Regions from separate parts of the Paenibacillus sp. KS1 genome, predicted to be linked through region 1. Evidence: riboswitches for the same ligand, from Rfam matches in the RefSeq annotation. Region 1 holds a riboswitch; each other region holds the start of a gene.

The links. A riboswitch is a leader RNA that binds a small molecule or an ion and turns the genes downstream of it on or off. The one in region 1 is predicted to bind cyclic di-AMP.
Region 2: linked by a shared signal. The riboswitch ahead of BBG47_RS13725 (resuscitation-promoting factor) and the one ahead of BBG47_RS09500 (TrkH family potassium uptake protein) in region 1 are both predicted to bind cyclic di-AMP.
Region 3: linked by a shared signal. The riboswitch ahead of BBG47_RS10235 (3D domain-containing protein) and the one ahead of BBG47_RS09500 (TrkH family potassium uptake protein) in region 1 are both predicted to bind cyclic di-AMP.
Region 4: linked by a shared signal. The riboswitch ahead of BBG47_RS07470 (CAP domain-containing protein) and the one ahead of BBG47_RS09500 (TrkH family potassium uptake protein) in region 1 are both predicted to bind cyclic di-AMP.

Annotation. Positions count from the first base shown of each region.
Region 1 covers NZ_MAIS01000021.1:60,782-65,108, reverse strand. Annotated here, with positions in the region: gene BBG47_RS09510 (CPBP family intramembrane glutamic endopeptidase) at 1-1,433, opposite strand, end outside; cyclic di-AMP (ydaO/yuaA leader) riboswitch at 1,682-1,840, shown strand; gene BBG47_RS09500 (TrkH family potassium uptake protein) at 1,900-3,258, shown strand; gene BBG47_RS09495 (potassium channel family protein) at 3,298-3,981, shown strand; gene BBG47_RS09490 (hypothetical protein) at 4,074-4,327, opposite strand, start outside.
Region 2 covers NZ_MAIS01000035.1:47,631-51,957, forward strand. Annotated here, with positions in the region: gene rsmA (16S rRNA (adenine(1518)-N(6)/adenine(1519)-N(6))-dimethyltransferase RsmA) at 1-734, opposite strand, end outside; gene rnmV (ribonuclease M5) at 740-1,306, opposite strand; gene BBG47_RS13725 (resuscitation-promoting factor) at 1,473-2,600, opposite strand; cyclic di-AMP (ydaO/yuaA leader) riboswitch at 2,920-3,123, opposite strand; gene BBG47_RS13730 (TatD family hydrolase) at 3,317-4,084, opposite strand; gene BBG47_RS13735 (HD domain-containing protein) at 4,121-4,327, opposite strand, start outside.
Region 3 covers NZ_MAIS01000024.1:7,308-11,634, reverse strand. Annotated here, with positions in the region: gene BBG47_RS10245 (amino acid ABC transporter permease) at 1-435, shown strand, start outside; gene BBG47_RS10240 (amino acid ABC transporter ATP-binding protein) at 428-1,150, shown strand; cyclic di-AMP (ydaO/yuaA leader) riboswitch at 1,410-1,578, shown strand; gene BBG47_RS10235 (3D domain-containing protein) at 1,588-2,298, shown strand; gene BBG47_RS28930 (polysaccharide deacetylase family protein) at 2,384-3,556, opposite strand; gene BBG47_RS10225 (dihydroorotate dehydrogenase electron transfer subunit) at 3,950-4,327, shown strand, end outside.
Region 4 covers NZ_MAIS01000015.1:51,452-55,778, reverse strand. Annotated here, with positions in the region: gene dhaK (dihydroxyacetone kinase subunit DhaK) at 1-1,734, shown strand, start outside; cyclic di-AMP (ydaO/yuaA leader) riboswitch at 1,906-2,035, shown strand; gene BBG47_RS07470 (CAP domain-containing protein) at 2,042-2,914, shown strand; gene BBG47_RS07465 (DUF2785 domain-containing protein) at 3,035-3,868, opposite strand; gene BBG47_RS07460 (nucleoside recognition domain-containing protein) at 4,095-4,327, opposite strand, start outside.

The DNA of each region.
Region 1 (4,327 bases):
ATTGGATAGGTGACATGTCCGAACGCCCATACAAGGGTAGGGATAATCCCGGCTAACCATGGGTTGCGGAACAATCGGTTCAGCAGTCCAACCCCGAACAAACGATATATCCCTTCCTCCGAAATAGCTGCAACCCAAGCTAAAAGAGGGAACAGTGATGTAATTCGCAGGTTGAGCGGTGATTGTGAGGCATCGGTCGATGACCACGCATGAAACCCTGATTCCAAAATGAAAAATATAACTGTTTGCATGCCGAGCAATACGCCTGTGTACGCGATTCCGATCCATAATGCTTGTATGAGCTTGCCGCCAAATGCGCGGTCACTCCATGTAGGCAGTACATCTCTGTACGCAGACAACTCCCATGCTCGCTTTCCCGCATGGAGAGAGAAGTAGAGGATAACGCCTTGAATTACTGTAATTGCGCCTTGAATGGCAAAGGATAGCCCCATATTCACCCCGTCCACAGGGGTACGGAGTTCCAGAGCGAAGAGACCCGGAAGCGCGTTCCATAGATGCAGCAGAGAAATTCCGCATGAGACGGCAGTAAGGGCGAACAATGTCTTCGATCCGAACTTCAGGCCATGGCGGTAGACGATGCAAGCGATCAGTGAACATGTACTTAGTAGGATCGTCATCCACATATAGCCGATATTGTAAATGGACGATGCAGTCTTCGTTTGATGCAGTTCTTCAGCTAGATAGCTGTTCGGGATAACCCAGTAGGGCTTCAGCATGACAATGCGATCTTGGGAGAAGACGGCCTTCACGTTCAATGCGGCTTCACCAAGTCGTGCTTCAGGCACGTTATACTCTACCGTGTCTAGCTCCGCCGATGATGCGATTCGTTTTAATTGGGTAGGATTCCATCCCATGTGCTTCAAGAGTGTATCAGCAAGCTTCTTGCGGTTCACTGAATCCAAGGCAGTCTCCGCATCTTCTGCTGACGCCATATCCACATGATTTCCCGTAACCCCGCTAATGTCGGAGGTGATAGGAGGCTTTTCCTCCCATTCGAATCCAATAATACGACCGCTTGTCATGTGAACGTCAATGCGCATGACACCGGATTTTCCAGCCCGATTCATATTCAATAATACCTGAAAAGTATCATAGGGACTGGATGGTTCCCATTTCTGAAATGAAGCGGTCAGCTTCTCCTTGCTCATGTAGCCGGAAACCGTTGATTGACTGCGATAAATGACGGTTGGAGCAGTATCTTCTTCAGGTGTAATTGAAATATGGAACTGTTTTAAGTCCTGTACAAATGTGAGTGCCTTTTGCGCTGCTTTCTCTTTGGTTAAGAGGGATTGGCTGGCTGCTGATTCCATCATGGCTTCTGTCTGCTGAAAGGGAATGAATACCTGAACAATGAGGAATAATAGAAATCCGGCCACAGAAGAAAGAAGAAGCGGCTTGGATACATAGGACATGTTGGAACCTCCATTCCATCACACATTTAGCGTATGGTTGCTTATTTGTTCATTTTATCCACTTCAACTTTGTAAAGTCCAGCAGAGAAAATGAAGAAACACCTAGCGAAAATGAGTGTTTTGAATACAATTGAAGAAAATGGGGGATTGTAAGCGCTATTTCTTCAAGTTTTTCGTCTTATTCTGGTTAATTTGTTCATTCCTTGACTTTGTATGCTGCAGGGGAAACGTATATAATCTCGTTATGAATTGCATACAAGCCGAGTTTCGTGAATGAACGAAAGCGGGGGACCCGATAAATGGGGTGAATATCGCAGTTGTGGATGCATAGAATCCACTTGCGATTAGGGCAGCCTGAACGTGCCCGAATCCGACAGCTAACCTCGTAGGCATGTACGTCAGGATACCAGCGATAGCATTGGATTTCCAGTGCTTTTTTTCGTGGGGAAAAAAAGAGGTGACTCCCGTGGAGGGAACAAAAAAGGCCATTCGATTCAATCTGACACCACCGCGAATTCTGGTTGTAGGGTTTGCAGCAATTGTATTATTGGGCGCATTTCTACTCATGCTTCCGATATCAAATGCGGATGGGATTCCGCTGCCATTCCTCGATGCATTGTTCACGTCAACGTCAGCAACTTGTGTGACGGGGCTCATTGTGGTGGATACGGGCACTCATTTTACCGTATTCGGGCAGGTGGTCATCATGCTGCTCATCCAAATTGGCGGGCTTGGATTCATGACAATGGCAACGCTGTTCGCATTGGCACTGAAGAAGAAGATATCGCTGAAGGAAAGGCTTATATTGCAAGAAGCGCTTAATCAGGGCAGCATGGAAGGCATCGTGCGCCTTATCCGTAAAGTGATCTTGTTTGCGGTATGTATCGAGGGGACGGCAGCTGTACTGTTCTCCGTGCGATGGGCATTTGATCTTCCGCTAGGCAAGGCCATTTATTTCGGTATCTTCCATGCTGTTTCTTTTTTCAATAACGCAGGCTTTGATTTATTCGGCTCTGTCAGTGGGCCGTTTTCAAGTTTAACCAGCTATGTCGGAGACCCTATTATTAACCTGGTATCGATGCTGCTTATTATCCTTGGCGGGATTGGATTTATCGTCTTGTCCGATTTGGTGGAATATAAGCGCACTCGCAAGTTGTCTCTGCATACGAAGATCGTGTTAACGATGACGGGATTGCTCATTGTAATCGGAACGGTCGTTATATTTATATTTGAATTTACCAATGCACGCACGTTAGGCAGTTTGAATGGTTGGGAGAAGTTCTGGGCATCCATGTTCCAATCTGTCAGCCCGCGTACCGCTGGAGCGAATACGATTGACATCGGAGCCATGCGCCAAGCCTCGCAATTTTTTATGGTTCTTTTGATGTTCATCGGGGCATCACCAGGATCCACTGGTGGTGGTATTAAGACGACGACGTTCGCCATTCTCATTGGAGCTGTATTTGCCATGATTCGCGGGAAAGAAGATATCGTCATTTACCGGTACCGACTCGCCAAGGATCGTATCTTCAAAGCAGTTACGCTAACGTTGCTGTCATTGTTCTTGGTCATTATCGTATCGATGATATTGTCGACAACAGAAGATCATAGCTTCCTGATGATATTATTTGATACAACATCGGCCTTCGGAACGGTAGGGTTATCAATGGGATTGACGGCGGATTTATCAGATATCGGAAAAGTGCTGCTGAGCCTGACGATGTTTGCAGGCCGTCTTGGTCCATTAACGTTGGCTTATGCGTTAGGCCCGAAAAATGAGCGGGAATTATACCGACACCCAGAAGGAAAAATAACGATAGGATAAGCAAGTTAGATTGTAACGGACGAAGGAGTATACAGGGATATGGAGTTGCAGCAGTTTGCAGTGATCGGGATGGGACGTTTCGGTTCGAGTCTCGCGAAGGAGCTAGTCAAGCTTGGACATCAGGTGCTAGGCATTGATAAAGATGAGGAAGTAATTGGGGATGTTATGGGTTTCGTAACCCATGCAGTTGTAGCGGACGCATCAGATGAAGAGGTGCTGCGCTCACTCGGCATACGTAACTTCGATTGCGCAATCGTAGCCATTGGTGACGATATTCAGACGAGCATTCTGGTCAGTATTCAGATGAAGGAACTTGGCGTGAAGAAGGTTGTCGCCAAAGCACTTTCTGAATTGCATGGACGTGTTCTGGAGCGGATTGGTGTGGATAGGGTTATTTACCCGGAGCGGGATATGGGCATTCGCGTAGCTCATCAACTTGTATCACCGAACTTGCTGGATTACATTGAATTGTCCAAGGAATATACCATTGCAGAGCTGAGCGTGCCTGGCTGCATGCAAGGAATGGCGCTCAAGGATGTGAATCCAAGAGCTAAGTTCGGGTGCAGCATCGTGGCGCTGAATAAGCCGAAAGGCATAATTATTGCACCATCAGCCGAAGATGTGCTTGATGAGAAAGATATTATGGTTATGATTGGTACGAATACGCAAATCGAAGATTTTGAAGAAGCATTTATGTTGAAAGGGAACGATAAAAAATCGTAAAGAATTCCTTGCCGTAGAAGGTCATAAATAAGCCTGCAGTTGTCGCTTGTATAGAGAAGCGAGCTGCAGGCTTATTGCTTATGTAAATGGCTCTACATGACTACAATTTTGAAAACGATATAAGTCAGGAAGAAGTAGGCACCCATGCTTGCTGTGATGAATAGAAAGCGATTCGGACGTGCTACTTCAGTCTGTTCCATTGCTTCGGTCGTGACCAGAATAACGGATACGAACCAAGTGAAAGCTGCTACTGCAACAGATAAAGAACTGAATCCAATGATCGCGAGAAGGAATGCGAGCACAAATCCTAAGCCAAAAGGCATTTGCATAGCAGCCAATTGGACAA
Region 2 (4,327 bases), on a different contig from region 1:
TTATTCCAAATCGTCTTGCGACGCTGAGCGAACGAAGCCTGTACAACATCGAATAACAACGACTCATCCTTCACCTGCACAGGTGGAGTCTGTCTCACACGTAGACGGATTACTGCAGACTCTACATTTGGCTGCGGGATGAACACCGTATGCGGTACGGTGCATACAAGCTCCGGCTCTGCAAAATATTGAACAGCCACACTTAAGCTGCCGTAATCCTTGCCTCCCGGCTTCGCTGCCATTCGCTCTGCAACTTCCTTCTGAATCATGACGACGATGTTCTTGAGCGGCAGACGCTCTTCCAGAAGCTTCATCATAATCGGTGTCGTCACATAATACGGCAAGTTGGCAACAACACTTACCCGCTCGACATCTTGGAACTGTTCGCGGAACAATTCATGCAAATCCACCTTCAATACATCCCCATGTACAACATGGACATGCTCATAGGGCTCCAGCACTTCCCCTAATATCGGAAGCAAGCGCTGGTCGATCTCGACTGCTGTTACACGACGAGCGCGCTTAGCGAGCTGCTCCGTAAGCGCACCAATCCCAGGCCCAATCTCCAGGGCACCTGTCACATCATCCAGCTCTGCAGCATCCACAATACGGCGCAAAATGTTCATATCAATTAGAAAGTTCTGTCCTAAGCTTTTCTTAAATGAAAACCCATGCTTGCGTATAATGTCTTTCGTGCGATTCGGTGTTGCAATATCTATTCTCGTCTGCGTCATTCCATCTATTCTCCTTCTGCACATTGTTCCTGCTCGAATTGGTTCAGCTTCCGCAAGGCGTTCTCAAATTCCTCTCGTCCGATCTGGAACACACCGCAGCGCTTGAGCATCTGCTTCGCGTTGCAGTATCCAATGCCCAATATTTCACCTAACTGCCGTCTGCGTTCTGCAGAGCCTGCACGCGTCGTTAATCCCGCTTCGACGAGATCCGTCCACGTCAGCTCTGATGTCATGCTTGGCATCTCGGAGCGAACCTGCTCTAAGGCACGGCGAATCGCTTCTGGCTTTGCATTCTCCACACCAAGATCCCCTTTGGCTATCGCCTCATGTCTAGGCAGGAAAGCGTGTTTGCACCCAGGTACACGTTCTGCTATCGTCTTCCGAATTTTCTCCCCCGCATGATCTGGGTCCGTGAAAATAATAACCCCTCGGCGCTCTTGGGCCAATGCGATGCGTTTTATCGTTGTATCATTAATCGCCGATCCACCTGTCTCAATTGTATCCGCCTCAACGGCACGGTGAATGGCAACGGTATCATCTTTGCCTTCTACAACTATCACTTCGCGTATCAATATGCTTGCTCCTCTCACCACAAGGCTGCTTCCTAATTCCGCATCCTTCTCTTGCTCTCCATTCATAAATAAACAACAAAAGAAGAGGGTGTCCCCTCTTCTTAGCATGACATAAATCATTATTCATTACTATATCCTAATTACACATGGCTGCATACCTTGTGCGTTAGTTCGATTCCGGCTTGACTGGGCCAACCACGTATACGGTGTACCCCTTCTTGCGTCCGAATTTGCTGACCGCCTTCTTGCTGTCGAAGTATACATCGATAATTTTCCCCTTGACCGCGCCACCTGTATCTTCAGCACGTCTGAATCCAATCCCTTCGATATATACCCACCAGCCGAGCGGAATGACCTTCGGATCAACCGCGATAGTACGACCTTCTGATACTATTGCGCCAGATGCCGTCTTCGCACCAGCCGATCCCTCAGATTCCGTATACGCCGTCAGTTGAACGTTCTTCAGCACTTTTTTATAGTTAAAATCTTTGTCGCCACTGGAAACATTGTCAGAATCGTCTTCCTGCGCGTTCACTGACAGAACAGCAACTTCCGGTTCCTTCTTCGTTCCATAGGCTATCACTTGATTCACTTGTTTTGTATGAACGGATTTGTCGACCATCTGCGAATATACGAGCTTACCATCCTCGTACGTTTTCTGTACTTTCTGGACAACCAAGCCTTCTTTTCCATCTTGAACCGTCTTGGTCTTCCCCTTAAGGAGAGTAGCATCTGCCTGCTTCACCACTTGATAAGGAACCTTCACTTTACGCTCTTCCATCTTCTTGCTGACACGGACGATTCGAATATCCATGTTCTTCGAAATAGAGGCACGCTTAGAAGGGAATACCTTATCTTCAGGGTTCACTTGGATTTGCAGCGAACTCAGTGCATCATGCACCGACTTCTTCGTTGTAAATTGTGTTTCTTTCTTCCCATCCGCTGTAATTTGGATAGGCAAAGCGCGTTCAATAATAACTCGATCTCCATCAGCAATTTCTGCATCAAGCGGCTTCGATACTGCATCGTATGCCCCAAGCGCTATCGCATGCTCATCCAAAACATTGCGAAGCGTATCTAGGCGAGTTTCGACTGAACGCTCTTGTCCATCAACGAGCACAGCCACTGTCTTCTTCGTTACATTATACCAAGTCAAGACTGCTATTAATGTGATCACGATTGCTACAGCTGCAATAACGGTGATAACACGCACATTTTCATGCTTCCATCGCAATGCGAGTGACATGCTGGATGATCGGGGTTCATGGGTTTCGTTGTTCACGATCTGTCCCATTTCTCGGTCCTCCTTACATAGTCCCGCCGTCGAGTGCTCTGCATGATTCCATCTGACGCGACTATTTCAAGAATGTTTACGAGAGACTTCACTTGCCATAAACGAGCATGTAATCGTTCAAGACAATGCTGAAATCTCCGTACCAACGTTTCAGTATTGGCTGCTCCCACCTCCTATTTCTTACACCCTATGACGTCTTTATTCTCATTATTCAAAAAAAGAATGTTTGAGAGTAAACAAAAGAAGCCCTTCGTAAGAGGAGACTCTTTCGCGGCTTCCGTAATAGAAACCCAAACGTCAACAGTGTATAGGACGCGAGGAACCCTCTCTCGGTACGCTGACGAGGTTAGCTGTCGGGTTCGGGCTTGAGAGTCGCCCTATCGGAACCAACCGGCTCATGGCTCGGTCGTCCCTAATTCACCCCAAGGAATTAATCCGTGTGAATGAACATGTACTCATGTCATGTCGTTCACACTCTGGTTCCCCCGCTCTCCACTTCATGGAGATTAAGCGATACTGAATTAGTTGGAACAATATTGAATTGTGTAATAACATCTGTGAGAAATCATATCGTGTTTGCAATCTTCTTGTAAAGACAGTAGCAATTCCGTTTTTCGCGAAAAATGGTTAAAAAAATGTAACTTAATCCGTTTTTCATAATGAAATCCACTTATTTTATGGCCGATGTCTTTTTTTCACTTGTTTTTGGCCCGTTTTCACGCGATGTCAAAACATGTCATTGCATTTTGGGTCGTCATTCTGCAAAATTCTTCAAATTCCATACCTTTCAGCTCTGCTGCAACCTCTGCAACAAGACGAACATATGCGGACTCATTGCGCTTGCCTCGGAACGGATGAGGAGTCAAATAGGGGGAATCCGTCTCCACAAGCAATCGATCATTCGGAACCTTAACAAGTACTTCTTTCGGCTGTTTTGCATTTTTGAAAGTAACAGGTCCTCCAAATGAAAGGTAGAAGCCCATATCCAGGCACATCTTCGCTGTTTCCCAGCTACCTGAGAAGGAGTGCATGATGCCCCCTACTTCGTGAGCCTTCTCCTCGCGCAAGATGCGGATTACATCTTCGTGCGCTTCACGATTATGAATAATGATCGGCATCTTCAATTCTCGCGCCAACCCAATTTGCTCGCGGAATACACGGTGCTGAACATCCTTCGGAGACGTATCCCAGTGATAGTCCAGTCCGATCTCGCCAATCGCCACAACCTTTTCATGCTCCGTTAGCTTGGCGATCCAGTCTATATCCTCCGGCTTCATCGTTATCGCATCTACCGGATGCCAGCCCACGGCTGCATAGATAAAATCATATTTCTCTGCCAGCGCCATCGTCGTCGGGATCGTCTCTCGATTGAACCCGATATTAACCATACGGGTCACCCCTTGTTCAACGGCCCGTGCGATAACCTGATCGCGATCCTCGTCAAAATTGCTGCTGTCTAAATGCGTATGTGTATCAAATAACACGTTTATGCGCTCCTTTTTCTTTCTTGTAAAGTCGATCTAATGATTGCGGCGTATAAACATACGCCTTGTATCTTCCGTAAGGTGATTCGAGACTTCCAGAAGCTTGTCCATTGGGAAATAGATATAGTGTTTTCCACGGCGAATGCCGCTAATGGAACGTACAATATCCGATTTCTTGGACAGCTCTACAATTTGCTGATCCCGCCCCCATAGCATAATATGTTGCTGTGAACGGGCATCTCC
Region 3 (4,327 bases), on a different contig from region 1:
CATTATGGACTTGCAGAGTATGGCGTAGAATTCAGTGCACTAACATCTGGAGCGATTGCTCTATCCTTAAATAGTGGTGCGTATTTGGCTGAAATCTTCCGTGCCGGCATACAATCGATCGACCACGGTCAATTGGAAGCAGCTCGTTCTCTCGGAATGTCAAAACCAATGGGGATGCGCTTGATCGTACTTCCACAAGCGTTCCGCAATGTTATTCCGGCGATCGGCAACGAATTTATTACGATTATTAAGGAGACTTCAATTGTCAGCACCATCGGGATTGCAGACTTGATGTTTGAGACAAATATCGTTCGAGCCAAAATTTATTCAGCGATGGGACCACTGATTGGAGCAGCGTGTATCTATCTCATTCTAACCTTCACTTTATCGAAAGTGGTGGCACGTTTGGAAAGGAAGTTGAGCGAGCATGATTAAAATTCAAAATTTGCATAAATCGTATGATAAATTGGAGATTTTAAAAGGGGTAAATGTCTCTATTGATCGTGGTGAAGTGGTTGTAGTCATAGGCCCTAGCGGATCCGGAAAGAGTACTCTCCTTCGTTGCATTAATTTGCTGGAAACTCCGACACAAGGGGATATCCGATTCGAGGATCAGTGCATCACTGACAAGTCGCACAACATTAACAAAACACGTGAAAAAATGGGGATGGTATTCCAATCGTTCAACCTATTTCCCCATATGACCGTGCTGCAAAATATTACCCTTGCCCCAATAAAGGTGAAACATGTGCCAGAGGCTGAAGCAAATAAACTAGCAATGGAGCTGCTTGGCAAGGTTGGATTGGCGGATAAGGCCAAGGCATTCCCTAGACAATTGTCCGGTGGACAAAAGCAGCGTATCGCGATTGCGCGAGCACTTGCTATGCAGCCGCATGTGATGCTGTTCGATGAGCCGACATCAGCGCTTGATCCAGAGATGGTCGGCGAAGTGCTTGAGGTCATGAAATCACTCGCCGGAGAAGGAATGACGATGGTAATCGTAACTCATGAGATGAACTTCGCACGTGAAGTGGGCGATCGTATTTTGTTTATGGATGGCGGCAATATTGTGGAGGAAGGTTCTCCAGACCAATTATTTAACCATCCTAAGCATGCTAGAACGCAGGATTTTCTAAGCAGAGTATTGTAAAGAGGTATTGTAAATATATAGGTGTTCGAATAGGCATCCTTAGGGGGTGCCTATTGTTGTTTGCTGTATTATGTAAGCGTTTTCGTTTACAAATCTGAAATATGTGCTATGATAGAAACAGAAAGATTACAAAAATGTCATCTCTGATTACAAATTTGTTATGAAATAAAAAAAGTTTGAAGCTTCAATCCATTGGGGGGCGCGGGTTCCAGAGACTTACCATCATATTCCTGCGCACAGGTTACAAAATTGTGATATGATGCAATCCGAGCCGAAACGACACACCCGTACGGGGGACTATTGACCGGTGTTCGATATTACGAGAACACCTTGGGGTGAATCGCTTATTCCGCAACTTGGAATGGCGTAGGGGAACTCCTTGACCCGAATCCGACAACTAACCCCGCAGGCTAATGCACAGGAGGAAAACAAAACATATGCGTAAAAGAATTACACTAACGATTACAGCAGCTTTACTTGGACTTGCGTCCATTCTTCAAATTTTGCCGGCACAGGCTGAGCCCTATACGGTAAAAGAAGGAGAAACGTTCTATTCAATTGCTAAGAATTACAACATGAGTGTTGAATCCGTATTGTCGGCAAACCCGACAATTAATCCGAAAAATCTGTATGGTGGACTCTCCATCGAACTTCCAAGCCCTGTTGTTCAAAAGTCGGTATTGGAAGGGATGCCAGTCAATAATGCTTTGGGTGTAGCAAAAAATGACGAACAGGCAGTCAAAACGGCTTCGAATAATCAGAAAGCAGCAGTACAACAAGCTGCTCCTAAAAATGTAGTTCAATTGTCCTCTGGACGTACAGCGACATACAAGAAAACGATAAGCATGCGTGCAACAGCCTACACCGCTCATCCGAGTGAAAACGGCAAATGGGGCGCAGTGGATGCATTGGGTAATGCATTGAAACTAGGTACAGTTGCGGTTGATCCAAAAGTGATTCCGCTTGGTACGAAATTGTATATTACGGGATATGATTTCAAACACTTGCCGACAGGCGGTATGGTTGCTGTAGCTACGGATACAGGCGGTGCAATCAAGGGGAAAAAGGTTGACATATTTGTACCGGTAAGCAAGAAGACAGGCAACACATTCGGCGTGCAAGACGTTAAAGTATACGTGTTGAAATAATATCTACTATTATATATAGATGTAGATGAATACTTACAATAGCAATTGAACAACAAGCCTCGCCATTATGGCGGGGCTTGTTTTCTTATTCCTTCTTTTCCTTCTGATCTTGGAGCAGATCAGGCAGGGTGACGAATTCATATTTCCGCTCCCTTAACTGCTGAATAATCGATGGGAGTGCTTTCACGGTTCCATGCAGATACCCATTTTGTGTGCTTCCGCTGGCATGCTGCAATATTATGGAACCTGGGCGTACCCCACGCATCACATTTTGCAAAATACGTGAAGCGGTTAATCCTCTCCAATCGTTCGTATCTACATCCCAATTGACGACCATGTATCCATTATCTCCTGCCCAGCGCAATTGCTCTTCGTTGATTTCTCCATATGGCGGCCGGAAGTATCGAGGCTTATATCCGGTTGACTGCTCGATAATGCGTTCAGTATCCTTCACCTGATGTTCAAAAGCTGGAAGCGTCAGCTTTGTCAGCAACGGATGATTGTACGAATGATTACCGATCACATGCCCCTCGCGTACCATCCGCTCGACGAGTCCTGGATATGCCTTGGCACGAGAGCCAACGAGAAAGAAAGTGGCTCGGATATTGTGCTCCTTCAATATATCCAATACAAGCGGCGTAATGCGGTTATCCGGTGCGTCATCGAAGGTGAGCGCAACTTGTCGTTCTCCATGACGCTGCTTCGCATTCAATTTAAAGATATGTGGGTACTTCAACCGCAGTTCCGCAATCGTGAGATGCTGTTTCTTCATCTTATGCATACTTGAGCGGGATGATTGTGAAGCTTGCGCCGCAGATTGCGACGTGGTTGATTTCTGCCACTTGTTCTGGCGTTCATTCGAAGAGGAAGAGCGCTGCTTCTGCTGGCCAGATTCTGACTCTGCCTGCTGCGACTCCATTCTCTTCTGACTTTTCTGGTTATCACGCTCTTTATGCTCAGCTGATATGGTGAATTTAGGCATCTCAAGATGATCCGATGAAGCTGCATTCTCTTGCTTCTCCTTAGCATGTGGGGAATGCATGTTCACAGAGTCTGCCTTGAAGATACGTGGTACTGGATGAGTGCGATCTTGTCTCCACAGACTGTCTGCTGATGAATGGATCGATTCCGACTGATTTGGCTTGCTTGGTGGAAGATTGGGTATGGGAGGCGTTGCTTCCTGCGAACGATGGAAGCAGCCAGTAATACAGAGCAAACAAAGGGATAGTACAGATAAGCAGATTCGACAATGTTGCATAGCGCCATTCCCCCATTCCATAAACAGTTCAATGTTCTTGTTATGTCCTTGGGGTGGTAGAAATATGCCCTTCCACTTACCTAGTACGGTAGGGAAATAATCTCATCGACTATAATTGTTAGGATGTTCACTTGTAACTTCTTGCTAATATTCTGAAAATTTGCGAAACCATTGTCATAATTCATACGCTAATGTGACATGGGTCACAGTGGGGTGTCAACCAGAACATGCATAGTAGAAGTGTAAAGGTGAGAAAAGCTTATGCATAGGCCATATAGGCAGCAATCCATAAGGTTGTGAATGTGGGCTTTTCTTACGAGCAGGAATCTGCACATCTCAATAAACGTGAGAAGGATGCAGACTGTCCTTACTCGTGAAAAAAGGAGCATACTTGTGTATACGATTCTTTCCAACGAACGCATCTCTGAAGGCATTTACCTCATGACGGTGGAGGGTCAATTTCAAGCAAGCATGGGTCAATTCTTTATGCTGCGAGCCTGGAATACGGCACCTATTCTGTCTCGTCCAATTAGCATCTGCAATTTGGAGAAGGATAGCATCCAGTTCCTGTACAAGATTGCAGGAGAGGGTACGCGTTTAATTGCACAGCTGCGTGATGGAGACCGTATCCAGCTAGAGGGGCCATTCGGCAATGGCTTTCCGCAAGTGGAGGGACGAACTGCACTTATCGGAGGCGGTATTGGCATTGCACCCTTATTATATACGGCGAAGCAGTTGGATAAACCGGATATCTATCTTGGCTTTCGAGGG
Region 4 (4,327 bases), on a different contig from region 1:
ACTTTGGTTCGGGAAATGTGCAACGGTATGGTGCTTGCACATCCGGAACTGGAGTTCATCAGCAAATACAAGATTGTCAAGAAAAAAATCGTGAATGAGAACAAGGTTACGTTGATCAGTGGCGGAGGAAGCGGTCATGAACCAGCTCACGCTGGATTTGTTGGACAAGGCATGCTCGATGTAGCTGTATGCGGTGATGTATTTGCATCCCCATCACAAATTCAAATTTATCAAGCATTAAAGGCCTCTGCAAGCAAGAAGGGAACGCTGCTCATAATTAAGAACTACAGTGGCGACATTATGAACTTCAAAAATGCGTCGCATCTAGCCACAGAAGACGGAATTCAGGTCGATTATGTCAAAGTGGACGACGATATAGCTGTAGAGGACAGTCTATACACGGTTGGCCGCAGAGGTGTTGCAGGGACAGTGCTCGTTCATAAGATTGCAGGTGCGGCCGCTGAAGAGGGCTTGGAGCTTGCAGAAGTGAAGGCGATTGCCCAGCACGCGATCGACAACACAAGAAGTATTGGATTCGCGCTTACCTCATGCACAGTTCCAGCGAAAGGAACACCAACGTTCCAGTTGAATGACGATGAGATCGAATATGGCGTAGGAATTCATGGGGAGCCTGGCATTCGCCGAGAGAAGATCGCTTCTGCTAACGAACTGGCGAAGAAAATGGTTGCGGATTTGTTCCGTGACATGAAGATTACAGCAGGCTCGGAGCAGGAGCTAGCCGTGCTGATTAACGGATTTGGCGGATCCCCGCTGCAAGAATTGTACTTGCTGGCGAACGCCGTAGTTCGGGAGATTCATGCACAACAAATTACTCTTGTCAAAGTATTCGTAGGCAACTACATGACAAGTATCGATATGGCTGGCGCGTCGGTGTCGGTTATCCGCTTGGATGAACAGCTTAAGCATTACCTCGAAGCAAGCTGCAATACACCGGCGTTGCAGGTGAGTGGTTCATTTGAACCAATCCATCCTGAGGAGATGTCCGAAGCAGGAACTGCGAGCCAAGAGGTATCTTTCACAGTAGAGACGGACGAGTCCTTCTCGAAGGTCGAACATAATGTGTTCACGGTTAATAACCTGATCTATCTAACAGACAAGATGAGTGAAATCATCATTGAAAATGAGGTTCCATTCTGCGATTTGGATTCACATGCAGGTGATGGCGACTTCGGTATGAGTGTGGCGAAGGGCTTTAAGCAATTGAAAAGAGAATGGCATGACATCATTGCACATCATTCAGACAACTTGGGCAACTTCCTCCATGCTTGCTCATTAGTTATTATGGAGCATTGCGGCGGCGCTTCCGGCCCAATCTGGGGTTCAGCATTCCGTGCAGCCAGCAAGTTCGCGGGCGAACGCGTAGAATTGTCCGTTTCTGAATTTGCACAAATGATGCAAGCCGTTGTTAAAGGCATTCAAGACACGGGCGAGCGCTCCTTCGGAAGAGGAGCTGTAGTTGGGGATAAGACACTTGTCGATGCACTGGCACCATTTGCAGATGCGTGGGTGCAAAGTGCGGCTGAGGGCGATGACGTGAAGACTGCTTCTGTGAAAGCGGCAGAGGCTGCTGTTCAAGGTGCAAAGTATACAGAGACAATTGTAGCTCGTATGGGAAGAGCGGGGACGGTTGGCGAACGGAGTCTTGGCTATCCTGATGCTGGTGCCTATGCGCTTGGTGTGATTTTCACAGCGTTGTCCCAAGTGATCAAGTAAGAAGCGAGCGGATTAGGAATAGATCAATTTCCGACCAAATGGAATACTAGAAAAGTAGAACCGGAGTGCAGTCTAGCATACTCCGGTTCTTTTTGTTTGGAAGATATTATAATTAATTACAATATATTTGAAATGATCTCCTGTATTATCCGTGTTAGGATCGGAAACGTACCACAAAACAAGCCGAAGCTCATCAGAGCGCGGGGGAACCGATTCATTGGGGTGAAGTCGTGTAGCGACAGGGGAGTCCACTTTAACCCGAACCCGACAGCTAACCTCGCAGGCTGCAAAGGGAGAGATGTACAGGATGAAGAAGACATTTAAGAAAGTTGTAATTACAAGTGCGATTGCATTGGCACCGGTTATGGCGGTAAACTCTGCTATGGCAGCACCCGTTAGCCCAGTGCAACAGCCGAATCCGATGATGAACTCGAATTGTTCAAACCTGGGTATGAATATGGATCTCAATAGTATCTTCCAAGATAACTCGGAATTGAAGCAAATCTTGTCCAAATGGATGGAAGCCATTCAAAAAGAAATTGGGAACAAGCCAATCGTTCCGCCTCCAGTTCAAAAACCAGAGGTGGACAAGCCGGTAGTAAATAAACCTGAGGTTGAAAAGCCAGAAGCAAACAAACCTGAAGTTGAGAAACCTGAGGTAGAGAAGCCAGAAATCGAGAAACCTGAAGTTGAAAAGCCTGAGGTTAACAAACCAGAAGTAAACAAACCAGAAGTAAACAAACCAGAAGCTGAAAAACCAGTAACACCTGGTGAAAATAAACCAACTGCGCCACAAGACAACAACAATGCGAACAGTGACTTCGCTAGCCAAGTTATCGATTTGGTGAACCAAGAACGTGCGAATGCTGGTTTGCAGCCATTGAAATCCGATGCACAATTGAACAAAGTTGCGATGATCAAGGCGAAAGATATGAATGATAACAACTACTTTGACCATCAATCTCCAACACTTGGCTCCCCATTCGATCTGATGAGAGCACAAGGTGTCAATTTCAATACTGCTGGCGAGAACATTGCCAAAGGCCAACGTAATCCGCAAGAAGTAATGAACGCATGGATGAACAGCGATGGACACCGTAAGAACATCCTGAACTCCAGCTTCACTTCCATCGGTGTTGCATACTACAATGGCGTGTGGGTACAATCATTCACAGGCTAACGAGTTAAGTATGTAGATATCACATCAAGAACCTGCAGGTAAGTGCAGGTTCTTTTTTTTGTATTTAATCAGGCGCTCTACAAGAGAATAACGAGGAAATTAACAGAAATGAAGCTGATCTTATATGTCTCTGTTAAAGACCGGATTCAGTTTCTTTTCAATGTTATACCAATTGTGCCATTCTGTTGTTGGAACGATGAATTCTCTCATTGCTGCACGCATCCATACAGATCGAGCAAAATTTTTAACATTTATGCGTCTACAGCGATGAATCACTTTGTCTTCATTGGGCAGCTCAACCTGCATAAGCCACGCGCAATAGGACGTGAACGACAACTTATTAAGCTCAAGCATTGACACGACGGCTGTCGCCATGCGTTCATCTTCCTCTGTTCGCAAGATATGATTCGCATGAAGAAGCATGTGCTCAATGGCACTGAGAAGCTTCTTGCATTCCTCTGGGCCAATGTGTGGACTGCGTACACAAGCAGCCATGACATCTGCGATGTGAGCTGGAGCATGAGCCCATCCCTTAACTTCTACATAATCGCGATAATCGTTCTCCTGCATGCAATAATCAACAACTCGCTTCGCAATGTGTTCATATAAAGGCTTGCTTATATAAGGCTGTTGTTCATCACGCTTCAGAAGCAGTGCGAGTAAGAGGGCGGAGAATGTACGTTGGAAGACCGAATCGTTCTCAGCAGTCCCAATTCCTTTGAAAAGCATTTGGTCTGATAACGTCTGATGAAGAAGCTCTGTTAGTTGTCCAGCGGTCAGGATTTTTTGTGTAATAAGCCATTCATACAATATCCCGTATGCAAGATCATCCCTCAATTCAGGATCTGTAGAGCCAAGTAGGCTGACTACTTGTTGTACGGCTTCATATTGTTCGATTTCTGTTGGTAGCTCATATTGATGATCCATAATTGAGCGCAGCTGCTGCTTGTCCATGAAATGAATCCCCCCATTAAAGATGTTTAGGTATTTGTATTCGCTAATGAATAATCATAAAAAGAATGAGATGATCATTTTAACATGATAGGAAAGAAATGTATATGTAGACGAATGGTAGAAACGAACGAAATCATGGTTTCTAGCAATACGGTATAGTTAGCAATTAAGGAGGGAATGAATAAGAAACCCCCTGAACATAATCGTTTAGGGGGGAGAGATAACTTTATACCCAACCGAAGGCTCTAGCGAGCTGAGCCGTGGCGAAGGTGACAGCTATAGCGATTCCGAGCGGAATAACGGCAGACAATACTGTCCATTTTGTACTTTTCGTTTCTTTATAAATGTTGAATAATGTCGTTCCGCAAGGGTAGTGGAGCAAGGAGAACAGCATCATGTTTAATGCAGTCAACCATGTCCATCCATGCTGCAGGAAGATATCCTTGATGTTCTCCATTC